3 regions of the Paenibacillus apii genome follow, and region 3 is predicted to be linked to each of the others. Evidence: riboswitches for the same ligand, from Rfam matches in the RefSeq annotation. Region 3 holds a riboswitch; each other region holds the start of a gene.

Region 1 (7,352 bases), on a different contig from region 3:
TGGCTTGACGCCATGAATGAACTGGAGCAGCAGGGCAAGACGGCGATGCTGGTCGCGGTGGACGGAATCTGCGAAGGCATTGTGGCCGTAGCGGATACGATCAAGCCGACCTCGCGCGAAGCCGTGGCGGCTCTGCGGGGCATGGGGATCGACGTCGTGATGATCACCGGCGATAACGAGCGGACGGCCCGGGCGATCGCGGCCGAAGCCGGCATTGACCGGGTGATGGCCGAAGTGCTCCCCGAAGGCAAGGCCGAGGCGGTGCGGAAGCTTCAGGCAGGCGGCGTGAAGGTGGCGATGGTCGGCGACGGCATCAACGACGCGCCGGCGCTGGCGACCGCCGATATCGGCATGGCGGTCGGCACCGGGACCGACGTGGCGATGGAAGCGGCGGATATTACGCTGATGCGCGGCGATCTGAAGGCCATCGCGGACGCGATCAAGATGAGCCGCAAGACGATGGGCAACATCAAGCAGAATCTGTTCTGGGCGCTCGGCTACAATACGGTCGGGATTCCGGTGGCCGCGCTGGGATTCCTCGCGCCGTGGCTGGCTGGCGCGGCGATGGCGTTCAGCTCGGTTTCGGTCGTACTGAATGCGCTGCGGCTGCAGCGGGTAAAGTTATAACGCATAAGTGAAATAGCTTGAAAGGAAGTGGTAGCAATGAGCAAGGATCTCCGGGAGTCCGAGGCGGCGTCCCTTGATAACGAAGTGCTGTCCCTGCTGGGCAGACATGTCTCCGTCCGCAAGTTCCGGCCGGACCCGGTGAGCGAAGAACAGCTTGAGGCCATTATCCAGGCGGCGCAGATGGCCTCCACCTCCAGCAACGTGCAGGCGTACAGCGTAATCGCGGTGACCGATCCGGCGCTGAAATCGGAGCTTGCGGCGCTTGCCGGGAACCAGGCTTATGTGGCGGAGTGCCCGGTCTTTCTGGTCTGGTGCGCCGATCTGTACCGGCTGCGGGAGGCGGCCAAGCCGCATCTGGGCGGCGCGGCGACCTACGAGGATTCGGCGGAGAATTTCATCATCGCCACCGTCGACACCGCGCTGGCTGCGCAGAACGCCGCCGTGGCGGCGGAGTCGCTGGGGCTGGGCATCGTCTATATCGGCGGCTTACGGAACAAGATCGCCGAGGTAGCGGAGCGGCTCGGACTGCCCGAGCTGGTCTATCCGCTGTTCGGCATGTGCCTCGGCTATCCCGATCAGTCCCCGGCTCTGCGCCCGCGCCTGCCGCTGCCGGCAGTGCTGCATCGTGACCGCTACGATGCCGGTGAAACGGTTCGTCAGGTCAAGGCCTACGACGCTACAATGTCCGAGTATTTGCGCAAGCGGACCGGAGGGGCGAAGGATACGCCTTGGTCGGCGATCATGGCCGATCGTCTGGCGGAGCCGATCCGGCTCCATATGAAGGATTTCCTTCAGGGCAAAGGCTTTTTGCGAAGATAAGGTGTAATAGGGTGTAGTCCGCAGGGGGCGTGTGGGATTTCAATAAGAAGGGTACGGGCTTCGGCAGGGGATTGCCGGGGTCCGTACCCTTTTTGCTGTCTTACGGGTTAGGTCGAGGTCAAGAGCCGGATTGAAGCGGTGCGGCTGGCCGAGGAGAAGGGTTGGATATAAACAGCCCCGCCTATCAAGGATTCCACTCGAAGCAGTTCCTTGATTTGGCGGGGCCTAAGGGGAGGATCAGCACGGTCAGCGCAGTGCCCTGCTCTTGGCCTGTTCCTCCCGCATCCATCCCGACAGCTGCCGTTTCAGCCGCAGAAACTCAGGGTGCTCGGTCATTTCCTCTCGGCGCGGCCGGGGGAAAGGGACTTCGACCGTGTGCAGCAGCGTGCCCGGCCGTCCCGAGAACACATAGATGCGGCTGGACAGCAGCAGCGCCTCCTCAATGTTGTGCGTGATGAACAGCACGGAGCGGCGGTTCTCCTCCCACAGCTCCAGCAGCCAGCGCTGCATCTCGCTGCGGGTAAGGGCGTCCAGCGCGCTGAACGGCTCGTCCAGGAGCATCAGCTCCTGGGGCGCCAGCAGCGCGCGCAGGAAGGCGGCGCGCTGCTGCATGCCGCCGGACAGCATATGCGGATACGCCTTCTCGAATCCGCCAAGGCCAACCTTCGCGAGCCAGCGCCGGGCCTCCTCGCGGGCTTCGCCCCGCGCCGCGCCCTTCAGCTCGCGGGCAAGAATCACGTTTTCCTCGATGCTGCGCCAAGGAAACAGCGCCGGCTGCTGCGGCATGTAGCTTACGCTGCCGCGCTGCCCGGTAACGGGAGCGCCGTTAATACGGACGGCGCCCGCATCCGGCTTGACCAGCCCGCCGATGATGTGGAATAGCGTGCTCTTGCCGCAGCCCGACGGCCCGATAATGGACACGAACTCCTGCCGCTTCACCGTCAGCGACACCTCCTCCAGCACCTTGATGCTTTCTCTGCGCCGGGCGAATGATTTGGAAATGCCGGAGACCTCCAGCGCGGGAGCTTCGGTACCCGGGCCCGGTGATGGCGCGCCGGAAACAGGGGGATGTCCGCCTCCAGGGGACGGCCCTTCCTCCCAGTTTCCCTCTGAAGACGAAATGATCTTACGCGTCAACTTCAGCAGCCTCCTTCTATACCTCTTTTCCATGCAGCTTTTCTACACACGTTCTATGCGACCCTGTCTAGGCATCCCGCCGAGGCTTCCAGCGGACGAGCCATCTCTCCAGCAGGACAACGGCGGCGAACAGCAGCAGGCTCAGCAGCACGCTTAGAATAATGGCGACGAACATCCGGTCCGTGCGGTACGCCGATTTCTGGATCTGCATATAGTAGCCGAGCCCCTGATTCCCGCCGATTAGCTCCGCGACCACAGCGCCCGTTACGGCGTAGGCGGCGGATATTTTGATGCCGGAGAACAGCGAGGGCAGCGCATGGGGCAGCTCCAGCTTGGTGAAGATATGCCGCCTCGCGGCGCCCGCCATCTTCATGAATTGAAGCATCATGCGGTCGGTCTGGGCCAGCCCGCTCAGGCCCGCGACCGCCACGGGGAAGAAGCACACCAGAACGATGAGAATAATCTTAGGCAGCTGCCCGAAGCCGAACCAGATGACCAGCAGCGGACCCAGCGCGATCACCGGCACGTTCTGGCTCAGGATCAGCAGCGGGTACAGCGCGCGGGCCGTCCAAGGCACAATATGCAGCAGCACGGCGCAGATCAGCCCCGCCGCTACCCCGAGCGGAAAGCCGATCAGCGTGAGCCGCAGCGTCGCAAGCGTATGCCCTTTAAGGGAAGAAGCGCTGGCCATGCCTTCCCGCCAAATGTCGGAGGGAGCGGGCAGCATCCATTTTTCCACATGGAACCAGGAGACCGACACCTGCCAGACCGCCAAAAACAAGAGGACCGCCACAAAGGGCGGCCAGATTTGTCTCCAACGGGAGCTCACGGGCGGTATTTCTCCGTCAGCTTGTCCATGCTGATTCCGCCCGGGTTATGGGCGATCTTCACTTGCGAGATCACGCTGGGGCAGCCTGCTTCGATCAGCGCCTCCTGCATCTCCCGGACAATTTCGAGCAGGTCGGCGAGCTCGCCTTCCATCGTCGTCTCCAGTGCGTTCACCTGATGCTTCACACCGGAGCGCTGAATGACCTCAATCGCCTTGTCCACATAAGGAATTACATCCTCGCCTCCCGGCGTCTTCGGAATTACCTGAATGCTCAGCAGCGTGCTTGCCATTGCCTATCATCCTTTCATGACGTTGATATTTTCATGACCTTAATACTTTCATACCGTTAATGGTGAACCCCGTGAATCAAGATTTTAACTCTATTAAGCTTACTGCCCGTCCGGCAAAAAATCGTTCGTGAACGCCTTGTCGGCCTCAAGCGGCTTCTCCAGCAGCTTCAGCCCGTACATCCAATCGGCGTAATCTTTCCATACAGAGGCTTTCTGCTCGCCCCACCGGGCAGCATCGTCCTTGTATTTCGGGCTGAGCCATTCCTGGCTGGCCTGAACAAGCTTAGGGTCCAGATCGGGAACCGCCTTGATCAGAATATCGGCAGCCTCTTTCGGATGGTCGATTGCGTATTGATACCCCTTGGATGTCGCCTTCAAAAAGGCTTTAACCACCTCGGGATTCTCGGCGATTTCTTTCTCGCTTGTCGTCAGCACCGGCGTGTAGTAATCGAGCTGTGGCGCGTAATCCTTCAAATAGAGCATATCGAGCGGCTCACCGCGCAGCTTCGCCTCAATACCGGTCCAGGCGTAGAAGATCCAGGCAAAGTCAATGTCGCGCTTAACGGCCGTAAAATAATCGGCCTCGCCGATCGTGACCTGCTTGACCTTCTTCACATCGCCGCCAACCGGGTCCATAATCGCCTTCATGGAAGCTTCTTCGACCGGCGATCCCCAGCCGCCGTAGGTTTTGCCTTCAAAATTCTTCGGCGACTTGATGCCCCGGTCAACCGGAGCCGCAAAGCCCGACGTGTTATGCTGGATAATCGCCGCGATAGATACGAGCGGAACGCCCTGAATGCGGGCCAGCGTCAGACTGTCCTGCGCGCCGACGCCAAAGGCGGCTTCTCCCGAGGTGACCATCGTATCCGCGCCCGCCGCTCCCGGCTGCACAATCTCAACGTCAAGGCCTTCTTCCGCGTAGTAGCCGAGCTCTTTGGCAACATACAGCCCGGTGTGGTTCGTGTTCGGCGTCCAGTCGAGCGCGACCTTTACCGGCGTCGCCGCTTTGGGCGAGCTTTCGGCGGAAGCCGATGCCTCCGGCGATGCAGAAGCAGGGGTTCCCTGAGCGCCGCCGGCGTTTCCTCCCGAATTATTGCCGCCGCAGCCTGCTGCCGTCAGGATGAGCAAGCTGGCCAGGGACAGTGTTAACCATTTTTTGACTCCCATTATATCGTCTCTCCTTTGTATTGCCATCCCGGGCGGCGAAGCCCGAAGCGGCGGGTATTCCCGTCTTCATGATAACTGATCCGCAAATTGCGGGACCGGCCGGCGGACCCGGAAATTTGCGTTCTCTCCTTGGTGCCAAGAAACAAAGCCAAAAAAGCGTCCCTGAATATTCGGGACGCTGCGGAGTGCATAACGGCGGCGGTCTATCGGGACCACACGCTTTTGGACTTTCCTACGCTGGCATTATCCAGATCAGGTATAAGGGTCAGTATCTTGCGGGATACACTCTCAGCCGGCCGTAATTCCAGCACCCCAAGGCGGTATGAAGTTTGCGGGTATTTCTTACTGCTTACGGTGTAATTATAGACGCAAGGTTCCGGGATTGTCCAGCCTGACGGCTATTCTAGCTTCTTCCGGCGGCGGCTTTTGATCCCGCTCCGCAGCTCGCGCAGCGTCAGAACGCCGCTGACGATGATGCCGCAGAAGGTCAAGAGCAGTGCGATGTATTCGAATACGGAATACTGAAGCATTTTGCCCCAGTCGATGTTTCCCTTTAAGTCCTCGATGACCTGATTCATCCCGTAAATGCCGCTAACGACCGTGAATACCGTCAGAATCATCAGCAGGTTGTCGCGGCGCTTGGCCTGGAACGTCTCCTGATACTGGAACAGATCGGCCAGCGTCTGCTTCACTTCCTCGAACAGTGCGTCATTGCCGTACACTTTGCGCAGCTGAAAGAAGATTTCACGGCCCTGCGTCTGTGAGATCAGCTCAAGGAAATAAAATTTGGCGGAGAACTTGTTAATATAGTAGATCAAATCCTCGATTTCCTCGTAATCATGCTCGATCCGCAGCCGCGAGTGCACATTGGACAGCTTCAGCAGCACGATCTTGTGAAAAAGGCTAAGCAGCAGGCCGTAATAATATTCGCCATACATTTGATTGGCCAGCTTCACTGCGGTTTCGGAATCACTGCGGCTCAGGCAGCAGAAGGTCTGTTCGTTCGTCATGTAGTAGGTATCCGGACCCCAGCGTCCGTACCGGTGCTTCCGGCAGTATTCCCCGATATATTCTTCGCTGCTCGCGCTCGTATAGGGCCGTCCGTCCGCTTTCATCCCGTCAAGCTGGGAAGCCCGGTAGCATGTTTCGCGGCTGATGTTCTCCCCTTCCTCGAATCCGTAAAAGGCCTGAACCATCATCCGCTCATCCACGAAAAAAGGCAGCGTCTCGAAGTAAGCCCCGTCCAGCTCCGACTGGTCGAGGAACTCTCCCAGACCGTTCACCAGATTTTTGAAGATAAAATCCTCCATTTGGTTAAACATCCGTTCTCCGCAGAAGATGCGGGATGCCTCGTCCGCTTCCTTTACATTTTCCAGCGAGCGGAACCGGTCGGCGAACTCCAGAGCGAAGCTGAGCGGAAACCTCTTGTCGTCGATCATCGTCCGTATGGTCAGAAAGCCGAGCTGGAACGGACAAATGAACACATCCGTCGAGAGCACCTGGAAGGGTACCGAGCCCTGCGGCATTTCCATCCGGCAGCTCAGGCCATTCACCCGGGAAAAGCGGCGGAATGAATCTTTGTCCTCCCGGTACGGAAACAGCACATGCGCGGCGAACGGCATATAGGAACGCTCCATGCTCTCGTGCGAGACACAGTAGCCATCTCCGTAATAATCGTCCTGCAGTTCTTTATTATTCAGAAAAAACGGGGTAAACCCGTCCCGCTTCAGCTGTGCCTCCAGCTCCTGTCCCTGGGTCTGCTTAATCGAGAAGGGGAAAATAAACTGAAGGAGGGCGGTATGCAGAATGGGATCGTCCAAGATTTGATTCATGGGTGGCAGTCCTCCTGAATTTGCGGGTAGTCGTCAATAGTATTTACACCGTCCGCATACCGTTGAAAAAGGAGCTCAGGCCCCCGAGTAAATCTTTTCCATTCAGGATTCATTCTGCCCATCAGGGCACATTATATTGTATCGACCCGCTTAAGCTTACGTATCTCTTGGCTTGAAAAGAAAGGAGATTGGGATATTCATGGACAATAACGAATTGGAACAACGTATAATCAAGGCGCTGGACGACAATAAATTCGGTTCTTTCGGTACCATCGAAGCGGGCGCCAAGCCGAAGGTCCGTTATATGGCCGTCTTTCATGAAGGGCTGAACCTCTATTTGGCCACTGACCGCAAGACGCATAAAGTAGAAGAATTGCAGACCAACCCGAACGTGTTTCTGTTGCTGGGCTATGAAGCGGGAGGCAGCAAGGATATTCTTGGGATCGAAGCAGGGGCGTCTGTCACCAAAGACGGCAGTCTGCGCCAGAAAATATGGAACAAAGATCTGGAGCGCTGGTTCAAGGGACCGGAGGATCCGGATTACGTCATTCTGGAGCTTTCGCCGACGCGCATCGAATATACCGGAATAGACGGAAATCACGAGGTTTGGGAAAAACAGACGGCGTCCGCGGGCAAGTAAGCTTGCCCTGA
Region 2 (7,352 bases), on a different contig from region 3:
CCGTTTATTCATTACAACCGATTCACTAACCCATTAACGATACAACCCGTGTTCCGCCTCCGCAAACTGCTGTGATTTCTCCTTCATTCCGCGTTCAATCGCTTCGGCATCCTCCAGATTATTCTGCTTGGCATATTCCCGGATGTCCTGCGTGATTCTCATGCTGCAAAATTTCGGGCCGCACATTGAGCAGAAATGCGCCGTTTTCGCGCCTTCCGCGGGCAAGGTCTCGTCATGATATTCAATCGCCCGCTCGGGATCGAGCGACAGCTGGAACTGGTCCTTCCAGCGGAATTCGAACCGGGCTTTGGACAGCGCGTCGTCCCGCTCCTGGGCACCGGGATGCCCTTTGGCCAGATCGGCCGCGTGCGCCGCGATCTTGTAGGCGATGACGCCTTCGCGGACGTCGTCCTTGTTCGGGAGGCCCAGATGCTCCTTAGGCGTTACGTAGCAGAGCATAGCCGTACCGAACCAGCCGATCATCGCCGCGCCGATTGCGGAAGTAATATGATCGTAGCCCGGCGCGATATCCGTCGTGAGCGGTCCAAGCGTGTAAAAGGGCGCTTCCTGGCACACTTCCATTTGGCGGTCGACATTCTCCTTGATTTTCTGCATCGGAACATGCCCCGGGCCTTCAATCATCACCTGCACATCATGCTTCCAGGCAATCTTGGTCAGCTCGCCAAGGGTCTCAAGCTCAGCGAACTGCGCTTCGTCATTGGCATCGGCGATGGAACCCGGCCGCAGGCCGTCTCCCAGGGAGAACGCGATGTCGTACGTCTTCATGATTTCACAGATTTCCTCAAAATGAGTATACAGGAAGTTCTCCTGATGATGGGCGAGACACCAGGCCGCCATGATCGAGCCGCCGCGGGATACGATGCCCGTTACGCGTTTGGCTGTCAAAGGGACATAGCGCAGCAGCACGCCCGCATGGATCGTGAAATAGTCGACGCCCTGCTCGGCTTGTTCAATCAGAGTATCGCGATAGATTTCCCAGCTCAGCTCATGCGCTTTGCCGCCGACTTTTTCCAGCGCCTGATACAGCGGCACCGTGCCTACAGGCACTGGGGAGTTGCGGACAATCCATTCCCGGGTCGTATGAATATGACGGCCAGTCGAAAGATCCATAATCGTATCGGAACCCCAATGGGTCGCCCAGCGCATTTTCTCCACTTCTTCGTCGATTGAGGAGGAGACTGCTGAGTTTCCGATATTGGCGTTTATTTTGACAAGAAAGTTCCGTCCGATGATCATCGGCTCGCTTTCCGGGTGATTGATATTGCAAGGGATGATCGCTCTGCCGCTGGCGACTTCGTCCCGTACAAACGCAGGATCGACATTTTCGCGGATGGCAATAAACTCCATCTCCGGTGTGATGATGCCATTACGGGCATAGTGCATCTGCGTAACATTGGCTCCGCTTTTGGCGCGCAGCGGCCGCCGTTTGAGTCCCGGAAAGACTTCCGCGTTAGGGTCCTGCTCCAAATTCCGCAATCCATTATCTTCCGGCTTTACGTCCCGGCCTTCGTATTCCTCGACATCCCCGCGTTCCAAAATCCAGCTATGACGGAGCGGAGGGAGTCCTTTCCGGATATCCGTACACATCTGCGTATCGGAATAAGGGCCGCTGGCGTCATATACCCGCACTGGGGGATTAGGAGTTGCGCCGCCGTCAACCCCGGTCGTATCGCTCAGCGTAATCTCGCGCATGGGAACTCGAATGTCCTCCCGCGAGCCTTTCACATACACTTTTTGACTTTGACTTGTCATTTCAATTCCTCCTCTTAATAGTGTGAAGCGCCGGAGGAGACTAGGTACGCAAAAAAGACCGCATCCGAAGAAGCGGTCTTTGAACATACAAAGCCTGTGACGTTTCCTCCGCTGGCATTACCCAGATCAGGTTTTACGGTCGATGGCATAGGGCCATCCTCTCAGCCCGGCTATTTCCGAGCTCCCGTGTCTATGAAGTTGTCTTTAACAGGATATCCTAAACTCTGGGAAAGCACAAGCTACTTTTGGGAGATTTGCCGCCGGATTTCAAGTGCGGTTCCCAGAGAACGGGCCGCCCGGTCCAATGAAAGAAGCGAATTCCTACCGTTTTCGAAGCTTAGAAGCGCGTGTTCCAAGGTGGCTGCATACGGATTCATCTCCTCCAAAATGAGACGCTGTGCGCTGGAGGCGGTGTATTCCATCAAAGCGGCATCGGACTGGTCTCCAGAATCCTGTTCAAGAAAAACCAGCTTGCCCGATTCAAAATAAGCTTCATAGCCTACAGTAAAGGGATATCCGTCAGGCATTCCCGAGGAAGAGACAACTTCCGCAATCATGCCATTCTGTCCGAAGACCGCCCGAACCAGCGACTGCTGCGCATCCCTATATTCAGTTCCCCAGGCGGATCGAAGCTCCGGCGAATCCATCAGCCCTTCGATAAAGTCCAAATCGTGAATCATGAACTGAACAGGGAGGGAGCCTAGGCCCAGATCACCCCAGAGCGGGGGCGTCTCCCTTTTTAAAGTGAGTGACATCAGCTTGCCGTACGTTCCTTTCAGGCAGGACTCCCGCAGAAACGCATAGGCCGGGTCAAAATGGATAAACCGGTTTACCAGCACTCTTTTACCGTAGCGTCTTTCCGCATCCAGCATCGCCGCAGACTCCTCAATAGAGCAGCATACGGGCGTTTCGCAAAAGACATGCTTTCCATGCTCAAGCGCCTTGACCGCAACTTCGGCATGAAGCGGGGAGGGCAGACACAAATCGATGACATCGATATCCGGATCGCGCAAGAGTCCCTCTAAATCCCGGGTAATCTCTACCTTTAACTCACGTTCCAAAACAGCCAGCTTGCCCTCATCTCTTCCGAACACGACCACGCGTCCGCATAGATCCATTTGTTTCAGCAGGCGGGTATGATAAGCCCCAAATCCCGTCCCGAGTACGCCAATATTCATGAATTCCATCTCCTTCTAACGTTCTTGCTCTATGATATACTTGAATTATTGACAGCTAAGTGGCAACGATATGGAAATCGCCATGTGAAAAATTCTATGGTTCGCTAAAGGAGGGCGAGTGATGAGGCTGCACCGGCTGGTTGCGATTTTACTGCTGCTGGAGTCCAGAGGGAAGATAAAAGCAAAGGAGCTTGCGGAAGCGCTCGAAACCTCCGTCCGTTCGATTTATCGCGACGTGGATACGCTGGCCGAAGCCGGCGTTCCGATAGTCAGCACTCCGGGACCTTCCGGCGGCCTCTCCCTTATGGAAGGCTATACAGTTGATCTGAACAGCCTGCATAGCGACGATGTCGTTCACCTGTATCTCACGGGACTCGGCATTTACTCCGGCGCGGGAACCGAGTCGGGACAGAAGCTCAAGAATGCGCTGCTGAAGCTGGAAAAAACACTGCCGGACGCCTACAAACCGGATCTGCATAAGGCAAAATCCCGGTTTTATTTCGATGATACGCCCTGGTGGAGCGAGCGCCCGGCGGTTCCCTGCCTGGAAAAGATCAGGTCCGCGCTTTGGAAGTCGCATAAGCTGACGATTCACTACCTGAAGCCGGGAGGCGAAACATCGCTCCGAAGTGTACGCCCCTATGGGCTGGTGGTGAAGCAGGGGGAATGGTACCTGGCCGCTTACTGCGAGAAGGCGGAGGAAGTGCGGATCTTCAAATGTGAGCGGATCGCAGAAGCCCGGCAGGAAGAGGAAATGTTCGAGATTCCCGCCGATTTCTCACTGGAGGCGTATTGGAAAGAGCGGAATGAGTCTTTTAAGCTGTCGAGACGAGAGAATGAGCAGTACCCGGTCGTTCTCAAAGTGAAAGAGCCGGGCGCGAATTTGCGGGACAAGCTGGATATTTTGCACGAAGCCTTGGATAAGGATACGGTTCTGCTGACGGTAAATATGTATGGGTATGAAGCGGCCTGCCGGGATGTGCTGGAGCTTGTCGCTTATGCCGAGGTGATGGCCCCGAAGGAGCTTCGGACTTTTGTGCGGCGAAAACTTTGGGAGCTTCAGGAATGGTATGCGGAATGAACAAAAGCCGTCTTCTTTCCCGAAGGAGGAAGTACGGCTTTCCAAGTTTTTGAATTTTGCGCTGATTGCCTTAAATAATACGGTGTCCGCCGTCGACGTGAAGAACGGTTCCGGTCACGAAGCCGTTTTGGATCAGGTACAGCACGCCTTGCGCGGTATCTTCCGCTGTGCCCACCCGTTGTACCGGCAGTTTGCCCGCCACCGATGCATAGAAGTCATTTCGCGCGTCTTCCGGCATTTTACCTCTCGAAGGCGTATCGATGATACCCGGCGACACGATATTCACCCGGATGGGAGCGAGCTCCAAGGCCAGCGTCTGGCCCAGATTGGACACCGCAGCGTTAACCGCGCCCAGTACGGACGAGCCGATCATCGATTTGTAAGCGACAACGCCGGAGAACAGGGTAATGGAACCGTTCGGGGAAATGTTTGGCGCTCCATATTTTGCCGCATAATATTGGCCCCAGAATTTGCTCTCGAACAACTCGCGGGCCTGGGCGGTTTCCGTGTGGAGGAAGGACCCTCCGGAAGTTACTGCGGCGCTGACGACCAGATGATCGAACGTGCCGATCGTTTCAAAAAAGGACTTCACCTGCTGTTCGTCCGCCGTATCCAGCGTATGGGCCGACGCTTTCGCGCCCAGTTGTTCTTTCGCGTTCTGCAGTTTCTCTTCCGAGCGGCTGGCAATAATGACTTCCCCTCCAAGCGCAATGACTTGTTTGGCCGCCTCCAGACCAATCCCGGAGCTACCTCCGATAATGACCACTTTTTGATTGTGCAGCATAATATATCCTCCTTTAATGTCGTTCCCAGTGTCGTTCAATAGCGTTGTTCGCTTAAGGTTAAGCACCCAGCACTTCGTGCAGATGGGCTTCCAGTTCGGACAGATATTGATCCAGCTTCGGATTCTTGATGACATCGTAGCAGGCAAAGCTTTTTAAAGCCTCCATGCCGAGAAATTCCTGAACACGATGCAGATGTTCGAGAGCCTCGTCCAGCGTTTCCCCTTTGAAGAACTGCTCCGGATCGCCAAATGCCTGCTCGGGAGCGTTCCAGGTGGTGGAGAACATATATTTTTTGCCGGTTAATAAGCCGCCTTCTCCGTACCGGTCACCGCCCTTGAAAAAGATGCCATACTCATACACTTCGTCCATATACGTTTTGAACAGCCCGGGAATACTGAACCAGTAGATGGGCGTTTGATAAATGACCACGTCGGCCCACAAAAACTTCCGATGCTCTTCTTCGTTGTTGTACCCGTTCTGAATAATAGTGGTTTGCACGTTGTTCTTTTCACTTAAAATACTTACCATCCGGTCCACCAGGGTCTGGTTCAATTTACCTTCCGCGGCGCCGTATTTTTCATGGCCGTTGATGATCAGAATATTTTTCATTTCTCCGTCTCCTTTATTTGTAAGCTGTAACACAAGGCTATTATATAAGTAGTAAGTTCATTTAGGGAAGTAGTGATATTTTATTCATATAGTTTCCGAAAATATATTGTTGTGATATGATTGGGTTTACCAAGTTAAAATATTTGTATGGAGGATGTTTCGATGAGCGAGAATGAACCCGTCGTTCTAACGAAAGGAGCGCCCGGCGAGTCATGTCCCATTGCCAAGACGCTGGACGTGATCGGGACAAAATGGACGTTTTTAATTATCCGGGACCTCCTGATCGAAGGGACGCTGCGCTTCAGTGATCTGCTGAAATCGATGGTCGGCATCAGTCCGAAGACCCTGTCGCTCCGTCTTAAAGAGCTGGAAGAGAACGGTGTCGTAGAACGCAAGGTATATCCGGAAGTGCCTCCGCGCGTAGAATATACAATCACGGAGAAGGGCAGACAGCTGGAAGGGATTTTTATCGAGTTAAAAAGATTTGGCCTGCGTTTGTAATCCTGCTGCGGCAGCTGACACTCCTTATTCCAGCACCCAAAAGACCGCTTCGCAAAGAAGCGGTCTTTACCTGTTTATAGCGTCAAAGGCAGGGTAAAGGAAGGAGTGGACGATAAAATCACCTGCTTATCCGGCTTTTTTGCCCTGACACTTTTTGCATACCGTCAGCTTTTCGCCTTGAGCTCCTACTGCGGTGTATAACAGTTTGATCCTCGTGCTGCCGCACAGAGGGCAAGTGCCTCTGGCCCGGGAAGGCATCCGCCACAGCGCTTTGCCGCGCTTGTTTTTAGCCATGTTCGATTCCACCTCTGCCCAATACTTGATCTCGCTGTTATTCTATGCGGGCGGGCGGCAAGCGGTTCGGCAGGGCGGTTTTGAAGAATGATTGCGTTTTCCAGCAACTTACATTATAATTAGTACCAGGTACTAATATCAGCTTATTATCCAATATGAGGTGATCCGGATGGCAGGAGCAAGAATAACCGCAATAGGAAGTTACGTCCCAGGCAGAAGATTAACCAATTCTGATCTGGAGAAGATGGTTGACACGAATAATGAATGGATTATTCAAAGGACCGGAATTCAGGAGCGCAGAATTAGCCGTCCGGATGAGTTTACCAGTGATTTGTGCGTTGCTGCAGTAAACAATCTGATTCAGCGATTTAATAAAAGCGTAGAAGATGTAGATATGGTTATCGTAGCGACCAGTACGCCGGATTTTACGTTCCCCTCGGTTGCCAGCCTTGTTCAGGACCGGTTACATATCGCCCAGACGGGAGCGATGGATCTAAGTGCGGCATGCTCGGGATTTGTCTATGGGCTGCATACTGCGCACAGTTTGATTTTATCCGGACTTCACAAGAAAATACTCGTCATCGGCGCGGACACCATGTCCAAAATCACGGATTACACCGATCGGACCACCTGCGTGCTCTTTGGAGACGGTGCCGGCGCCGTGCTGGTCGAACGGGATGACCACTTTCAAAGCTTCATGGGGTATCACCTCGAAAGTGACGGGAGCGGGGCGCACCATGTGTACCGGGCTAATTTAGCGAATAAAGTAAAGGACATCGAATTAGTCGATACAAGAAGCCTTGTGCAAAATGGCCGTGAGGTGTACCGGTGGGTGGTTCGTAAGATTCCAGGCGGGATCAAAGAACTTTTAAAGAAAACGGACATGACCATAGACGAAGTAGACTGGTTCATTCCTCATAGCGCCAACCTGCGGATCATCGAGCCGATCTGTGAAAAAATAGGACACCCGATGGACAAGACGCTGTACAGCTTGGTCCACTTCGGGAATACTTCGGCTGCGACCATCCCTTTATCTCTTGACCTCGGCATTCGCGAAGGAAAAGTTAAAAATGGGGATCGGGTTCTCTTGTACGGCTTTGGCGCCGGTTTGACCCATGCCGGGCAGCTTAT
Region 3 (7,352 bases):
GTCGGCGCCCGCTGCCAGAACAGGGAGGGCATTGTTAACGGTTATGCCGCCGATGCCAACAATAGGAATGGAGATGCCTTCTCTGCGCAGGCTCTCGATCAACACCGTGCCCTGGACCGGCCGGGCATCGTCTTTGGACGATGTCGGGTAGACAGGGCCGATCCCGAGATAGTCGGCGCCGTCGGCGATGGCCTGCCGGACTTCCTCAGGCGTATGGGCGGACACGCCGATGATTTTATCGCTGCCCAGCTGCTCACGCAGAATCCGGGCAGGCTCGTCATCCTGGCCGACGTGCACGCCGTCCGCGTCAAGCGCGATCGCCAGGTCGATATCGTCGTTGACGATAAAGGGGACGCCGTGGGCCCGGCAGATCCCCTGAAGCTCCCGGGCGAGGTCCAGCTTGGCTGCGCCGGTCAGCGCGCCGGTGCCTTTTTCACGGAATTGAAAGATCGTGACTCCTCCGGCAATCGCTTCCTTAAGAACTTCGGCGGCCGGACGGCGGCAGTTGATGCTGCCCATAATGAAATAGACCTTGAGGAGGCCGCGAACATATTCGCTGTCCAGTCTTTCTCCGCCGCTCAATGGGGAGCCGGAGAGTGGGTTCCGTTCGCTCATTGCCGGTCACTTCCTTCCGCGCGGAGCCTGCGGCCATACGCAAAATGGTTGGTCGGTCCGTGTCCGCCCCCGATGCCTAGTCCGTCTTCGATCGCCGCCCGGATGAACGCCTTGGCGGTACGAACGGCTTCTGCCGCCGAATGTCCTTTTGCCAGTTCCGCTGTCAAAGCAGCTGAATAGGTACAGCCCGTTCCGTGCGTATGCCGGGTGTCGATTCTCGGGCTTTCCATATACACAAATTCTCGGCCGTCGTACAGCACATCCGTGACGATGCCGTTTTCGCTGCCATGGCCGCCCTTGATGACCACGCTCTGAGACCCCATTTGCCGGATTCTTTTGGCCGCTTCCTCGCAGTCCTGTAGATTAGCAATGCTCATGCCGGCAAGAATTTCGGCTTCCGGAATGTTCGGCGTGGTTACCAGGGCGAGAGGAAGCAGGTGGTCAATAAGGGACTGAACCGCCTCACGCAGCAGCAGCGACGACCCTCCTTTGGCAACCATAACCGGATCGATCACGAGATTGCTCCAACCGTACTGCCGGATTTTATCCGCAACGGTCCGTATAATCTCGCTGTTGAACAGCATGCCGGTCTTGACCGCATCCGGGGCCAAATCCTCGCCGACCGAATCCAGCTGCTGTGCCACAGCCGCAGGTTCAAGCGGGTATACGCCCTGAACGCCGAGCGTATTCTGCGCCGTCACTGCGGTCAGCGCGGACATGCCGTAGACGCCAAGCTCCTGGAATGTCTTGAGGTCGGCCTGGATTCCCGCGCCGCCGCCGCTGTCCGAGCCGGCGATCGTTAACCCCTTGTATACGTTCATTGTTTTGCCTCCTTTGCTGAGTAGTTCTGTTTACGCTTCGCGTATTTTCGAAAGCTTGCCGTATTCTTCCGGCGTAAGCAGAGCCAGCTGGTTCAGGAATTCGAACTGGAAGCTGCCCGGACCCTGGGAAGCCGTCTTCTCCGACGCGATTTCGGCGGCGACGCCGTAGAAGGAGAGGGCTTCGGCCGCCGCTTCCAGCGGAGCGTCCCCAGCGATCGCTAGGAAAGCGGCAACGACGGAGCTGAGCAGACATCCTGTTCCGGTCACTTTGGTCAGAATGGGGTCGCCGTTGGCCGCGATATACGTCTTCTCGCCATCGGTGATAATGTCCTCTTTTCCGGTTACAATGACGATGCATCCGAGCTTCTTCGCCGCTTTCACAGCGACGGCGGCATGATCGCCGTCGCCTGCTCCGGCGTCCACGCCCTTGATGGACCATTTCTCCCCGATCACGTTGGCAACCTCAGCCACATTGCCCCGCAGCGCGGTAATTTTCATTTCCGAAACGAGGCGATGGGTGACTTCTGTCCGAAAGGCCGTCGCACCGGCGCCCACCGGATCAAGAACGACCGGCACACCGTGCTTGTTGGCCGACTGTCCGGCAATCAGCATGGCCTTGATGGAGTGATCGTTAAGCGTGCCGATGTTGATCAGTACGGCGCCGGACATCGCAGCGACATCCGCCACCTCTTCATGCGAATCCGCCATAAACGGCGAAGCGCCCAGCGCGAGCAGACCGTTCGCAGTAAAGTTGGTGACGACGATGTTGGTAATGTTGTGGATGAGCGGATTGTTGTCCCGAAGCTTCGTAATAAATGACATTTTAATTCCTCCCTAAAAAAAGTATAAACCTTATAAATTTACAAAAGCGTCTCCGGCCTGAATACCCGCAGGCAGCAGTCCGTTATCCGAAAGCCACTGACGCACCTTATCCCATGAGGCGGGGTCCTGATAGCCGAAAGGCTTATCGCCAGCGTCCATAAGCGGAAGCAGTACCTTCAGGCTTTGCGTTTCAATGTCCTTGTCAAGCGGGGCGGTCGTGTCTTCATGCTTCAGCAGGATCGCCAGCGCTTCGTCAGGATGCTCTTTTACATACGCCTGGCCTTCCCGCATCGCTGCCAAAAATTTGCTGAAATCGTCCTTACGGGTGCCGACTCCTTCGTCGCTTGCGACCAGCACCAGCTCGGAATAGTCGGGTACGCCATATTTCGCCGGGTCGATGGAATTGACGGGATGGCCTTCTTTTTGCAAAATAAGCTGCTCGTGGTTGATGAATGCTCCCATAATGGCGTCGGTCTGTCCGGTGGAAATGGCCGGGATCAAATCGTAGCCCACATCCACAAAATTCACTTTGTCCGGATCTCCGCCATCGGTCTTGACCATCGTTTTGACTATCGCCTCATAGAGCGGGATGGAGGAATAGCCGACATTTTTGCCTGCCAAATCCTTAGGGCTATGTACGGAGCTGTCCACAGGCACCATCAGGTGGGTCAGCGGATGACGGACAATGGAGGCCAGCGTTTTGACGGGAATCTTCTCCCCCCGGGCCATCAGCACTTGCGGCTGGTAGCTCAGCGCCAGATCAACCTTGCCGGCGGCGACGAGCTTCAGCGCGTCATTCGTGTCGGCCGGCATTTGAATCTCTACATCAAGCCCCTGCTTGGCGAAATACCCCTGTTCCTGGGCGGTATACAAAAAAGAATGCACGGCGTTCGGATACCAGTCGAGCATAAGCGTCAGCTTGTGAGCAGGTTCGGCCGGGCTGGCCGATGCAATGGGGGCTTGTGAGGGCGCGGAGGAAGCCGCCGCATCGCCTGAAGGCGAAGAGCCTCCACAAGCGGTTGTCACAAGCAGCATCGTTAGGGCAGACAGCAGCATAGCTTTACTACGGGTAAAAAATTTCATCAATATGTACCTCTTTTCTTAAGAATCTGATGTTCTAGCAGCCGGACGGCGAGGAAAAGGGCGATGCCGAGCGCCGAGAGCAGGGCAATCGCGGCAAACATTTCGGCGCTGTGCAGGCTTCCGGCCATCCGGCGGCTGTAATAACCGAGACCGCGAGTCCCACCGAGCCATTCGCCTATAGTTGCGCCGATCACGCAGTACACTGCGGTCAGCTTCAGCCCCGAGAAAAAGGAGGGGAGAGCCAGCGGAACGCCGATCTTAAGCAGCAGTTGCCTGCGGCTTGCGCCCATCGTCAGCAGCAGCTCTTGGTAGGCGCCGCGGCTTTTGCCCAGACCGTCGTAGACGCCGACGACCACCGGAAAGAACGCTGTCAGGAAGACGACGGCAACCTTGCTCCACAGGGAATATCCGAACCACATAATAAAAATGGGGGAGAGTGCAATCAATGGAATCGTCTGGCTTACGATAATCAATGGATAGAGCGCCTTCTCCAGCGTCCGGGACAGATGCATGCCGGTTCCAAGCAAAATGCCGCCTGCCACCGACATCAGGCAGCCGATAGCGACTTCCTCCAGGGTGGCTGGCAGATGAGTGCCCAGTAGCAGCCCTGCGTTTCGGACGAGCGCCGTCCAGATCGAGGAAGGAGCGGGAAGGATAAAGGACGGAACAAGTTCCGTGCGCACTGCGGCTTCCCATAAGGCGAGAATCAACAGCGACAGGAGAGGGAAGGCGCCTGAGCGGTGAATCCCTTCCTTAAACGGCGCGCGTTTCATACAGCCTCCGCTCCAGCTCGGCCCGTAAGGATACAAAGCCGGGTTCAAAGTTCATTTGCATGCTGCGGGGCCTTGGAAGCCCGACGTTCATCTCCTGAAGGGCGCCGCCGCTTCCGGCAGGCATCAGAAAGATGCGGTCGCTGAGCAGAACCGCTTCCTCCAGATCATGCGTGATGAACATCACCGTCCGCTTAAGGTTCCCCCATAGCTCCAGCAGCCAACGGTGTATGTCCCGCTTGGTCATCGCGTCGAGCGCGCCGAATGGTTCATCGAGCAGCATCAATTCGCCACCGTTCATCAGCGTGCGGACAAAGGCGGCCCGCTGCCGCATCCCGCCGGACAGCTCATGCGGATAAGCAAGCTCATATCCGGCGAGCCCGACACGCTTCAGCATGTCACGCGCCTTGGCCTTGGTTCCGCTGGCGGCCTGGCCTTTAATCTCAAGCGGCAGCAGGCAGTTGTTTAGCACGGTCCGCCAGGGCAGAAGAAGATCCTGCTGAGGCATGTAGGCGATATGGCCAAGCCGGTTGGCGCCTGAGCCGGAGTCGGTGCCGCGAAGCCGGATGTCTCCCGCAGACTGCTTCAGCAGTCCGGCTATCACTTTCAGCAGCGTGCTCTTGCCGCAGCCGCTGGCGCCGACGATGCTGACGAATTCGCCCTTGTGGACTGTCAATGACAGATCCGAAAATACGGGCTTCTGCTGCGGAAAGGAAAAAGAAAGGCGTTTAAGAGATAAAAGTTCTTCGATAGCGGGTCAACCCTCCTTTAAATGAACAAAGACCCGTCCATTTCCATTAGAGAAATGAACGGGCCTTTAGAAATCCGCCGAACATCAGCACAAGCTGTCCGGCTTCAGTCAAGTAAAAGCTCAGGTTCCACTTCCCTCCGCTGGTATGATCCAGATCAGGTTCCAAGGGTCCGAAGCTCGCGGCTCCGTCTCAGTCTAGTGACTCCCCTAGTGAAATTGCGGTCTTGTATTCGGTTATTATTGATTCTAACTATACCATATCCCTTGAGGTCCCTCAATGAATCGTTTGGGTCCAAGCAAGCTTACAACACAAGGGTACAGTACAAGGGCCGTTCCAGGCATTAGGTCATCCAATGGCCGGGAATCGTCAACGAGGGTGGCAGCTTCGTATGAATATCGCCCTTAGCCGAGTTGATTTGTGCTTGCGTAAGAAAAATACTCCCCGTGAGATCGGCTCCCCTTAAGTCAGCATCCCTGAAATCGGCGCCGATCAGGTCGGCCTGTCGCATGTCGACCTTTCGGAGGTCGGCCGCGATCAGCAGTGCGCCTCTCAAGTTGGCGCCCCTAAGATCGGCTTCCCGCAAATTGGCCCCGATATAGTCGTTTCTCTTGCTCATTTTGGGTTTTGCTTTCTGGTGATTATGATGCCGCGGCGGAACATTGGCCCGCACCCGTTCACTTGTCTGGAGCAGGAGATCGTTGACGACCGCCCGATGGGCGGGGACGTCCAGCTTGATAATCGAAACTGGATCAAGCTTCGTGAGATTCTCGGTTGATTCCAGAGCTGCCCGCAAATTGGTATTTATCGGTCCGGTCTCTTGCCTCTCCAATGCTTCATTCAAATAGCACAGCATCTCATGCAGCTGCTGCATAATCGGAAAGACCTCGAACATTTCCTGGGCCGAACCCGGATTTTTTCGCCAATCCTTTCCTTTATAAGTAATTTGGGATACTTTCTGCCCCGCGCCAAAGCATTCATAGACGGTACAGCCCTTATAGCCTTTTGCTCTGAGATCATTATGGATCCCGCAGCGGTAGTCGGCCTGCAGGTTGGGGCAGGGGATGCCTCCGGCTTTATCTGCTGCAAAATCGGCAGATTTGGCGTAAGGCAAAGCTGCGCAGCATAAACCGAAGCATTGTGCGCAATCGGCCTTTAAATGATTGGACATTGCCTACACTTCCTTTTATATGAAAACTACTTCAATAGTTTAATAAGGAATGCTTCAGGAGTAAACCGCTTTTCATGATTTCGTCTGCGCAGGCAAAAAAGAAACGCACGGATGCCTTCTGCACAGGAGGCAAGTGCGTTTCACTAAACAGTTTATCGATTGCCGTGAGCTTTCAGATACTCTAAGGCGTTATACAGCATGACAGCCGCTTCAGCCCGTGTCAGCTTGCTCTCCGGATGAAACTTACCGTCTTTGTCGAGCGCGGTGATCTTGTACGCGAGGGAGCGCTGAATGCCGCCCTGGTAAGAAGGGTCAATCTGGTCTTCGTCAGCGATTTTCGCCGGAGCCAGCTTGATCATCGGCAGATTGCCGGCTTTTTCAAGGCCTTGAACGAGCAGGGCAGTGAACTGCTGTTTGGTCATCGGTTCCTTGGGATCGATATCCGCCGGGACTTCGACACCGTTATAATGCGCGTTGATAAAAGCTTCGGCATACCAGGCGTCGTCTTTGACTTTGGTAAATATATCGCTGGCCACGGGAGCCTTAATGAAGTCTATGGCAGCCAGACTGAGCTGCAGGCCTCCCGCTATAAACTGAATACCTTGAGCTGCGCTCAAGGAGGAACCTGGCTTAAACTGCGAGCCGTCCACTCCTTTTACGAGCCCTCGGTCTTTCAGGCTTTGGATCATCTCCTTGCCCTGAACGGAGCCGAGATCGGTGAATCCGCTTCCGGCGGCAAAGACTGCGCTTCCTGCCGACAGCATCATTAGTGCGCTGATCGAAACGGCTGCCAGCGCTTTTTTGGTAAATGTCATATAGCTGCACCTCCAACTAGTACGGTTTACGAAACCGCCATATTCTAAACGGAGGACAGGCCGGAAAGGTTGCGGGAGGCAGCCGGGCAGAGGTCTATCATTCCACTCCCTTGAACAAAAGATTACGGTAAGGATAAGGGGAATCGCTGGTTTTGAACAGCAGAGCAATTCCGGACTCTTCAATGCTTACTGATTTAAGGGCAGGACTGCGGATAAGTCCGCGTACCATGGCCGAGACCGATTGGCGGTCATTTCTGCGAATACCCCGTGCCAGAGCTTTGGTGAAGTTCCGGTTAAAGGCCAGCTCGCGGTACAGCGGCAGCACGGCGAGGGCTATCCGGCGGTGCACCTTCGTGCTGAACGTAAACTGTACAAGTCCCGGCGGGATGGTAGTACCGTTCGTATACACCGCTATGGGAGGCGGAAAAGTAAAGTCCACAAAATACCCAATGGCATTTGTTCCGTATCCCTGCCGTGCGGCCAGCGGCGCAGCCTGCTTCAACAGC

The links. Region 3 has a riboswitch for thiamine pyrophosphate ahead of G5B47_RS12580 (ABC transporter ATP-binding protein). Riboswitches for the same ligand answer to the same signal wherever they lie in the genome.
Region 1: another riboswitch for thiamine pyrophosphate. It lies ahead of G5B47_RS22070 (ABC transporter substrate-binding protein); the one in region 3 lies ahead of G5B47_RS12580 (ABC transporter ATP-binding protein).
Region 2: another riboswitch for thiamine pyrophosphate. It lies ahead of thiC (phosphomethylpyrimidine synthase ThiC); the one in region 3 lies ahead of G5B47_RS12580 (ABC transporter ATP-binding protein).

Annotation. Positions count from the first base shown of each region.
Region 1 is NZ_JAAKGU010000013.1:132,908-140,259, forward strand. It holds gene G5B47_RS22045 (heavy metal translocating P-type ATPase) at 1-627, shown strand, start outside; gene nfsA (oxygen-insensitive NADPH nitroreductase) at 664-1,446, shown strand; gene G5B47_RS22055 (ABC transporter ATP-binding protein) at 1,693-2,463, opposite strand; gene G5B47_RS22060 (ABC transporter permease) at 2,651-3,412, opposite strand; gene G5B47_RS22065 (thiamine-binding protein) at 3,409-3,702, opposite strand; gene G5B47_RS22070 (ABC transporter substrate-binding protein) at 3,802-4,869, opposite strand; TPP riboswitch at 5,082-5,194, opposite strand; gene G5B47_RS22075 (hypothetical protein) at 5,268-6,701, opposite strand; gene G5B47_RS22080 (pyridoxamine 5'-phosphate oxidase family protein) at 6,901-7,341, shown strand.
Region 2 is NZ_JAAKGU010000001.1:138,917-146,268, reverse strand. It holds gene thiC (phosphomethylpyrimidine synthase ThiC) at 34-1,773, opposite strand; TPP riboswitch at 1,859-1,970, opposite strand; gene G5B47_RS00755 (Gfo/Idh/MocA family protein) at 2,013-2,951, opposite strand; gene G5B47_RS00750 (helix-turn-helix transcriptional regulator) at 3,073-4,032, shown strand; gene G5B47_RS00745 (SDR family oxidoreductase) at 4,103-4,816, opposite strand; gene G5B47_RS00740 (NAD(P)H-dependent oxidoreductase) at 4,875-5,426, opposite strand; gene G5B47_RS00735 (winged helix-turn-helix transcriptional regulator) at 5,589-5,927, shown strand; gene G5B47_RS00730 (hypothetical protein) at 6,054-6,221, opposite strand; gene G5B47_RS00725 (ketoacyl-ACP synthase III) at 6,391-7,352, shown strand, end outside.
Region 3 is NZ_JAAKGU010000005.1:88,935-96,286, reverse strand. It holds gene thiE (thiamine phosphate synthase) at 1-615, opposite strand, end outside; gene thiD (bifunctional hydroxymethylpyrimidine kinase/phosphomethylpyrimidine kinase) at 612-1,436, opposite strand; gene thiM (hydroxyethylthiazole kinase) at 1,467-2,258, opposite strand; gene G5B47_RS12590 (ABC transporter substrate-binding protein) at 2,289-3,341, opposite strand; gene G5B47_RS12585 (ABC transporter permease) at 3,341-4,114, opposite strand; gene G5B47_RS12580 (ABC transporter ATP-binding protein) at 4,095-4,787, opposite strand; TPP riboswitch at 4,978-5,081, opposite strand; gene G5B47_RS12575 (pentapeptide repeat-containing protein) at 5,204-6,031, opposite strand; gene G5B47_RS12570 (S-layer homology domain-containing protein) at 6,184-6,846, opposite strand; gene G5B47_RS12565 (hypothetical protein) at 6,944-7,352, opposite strand, start outside.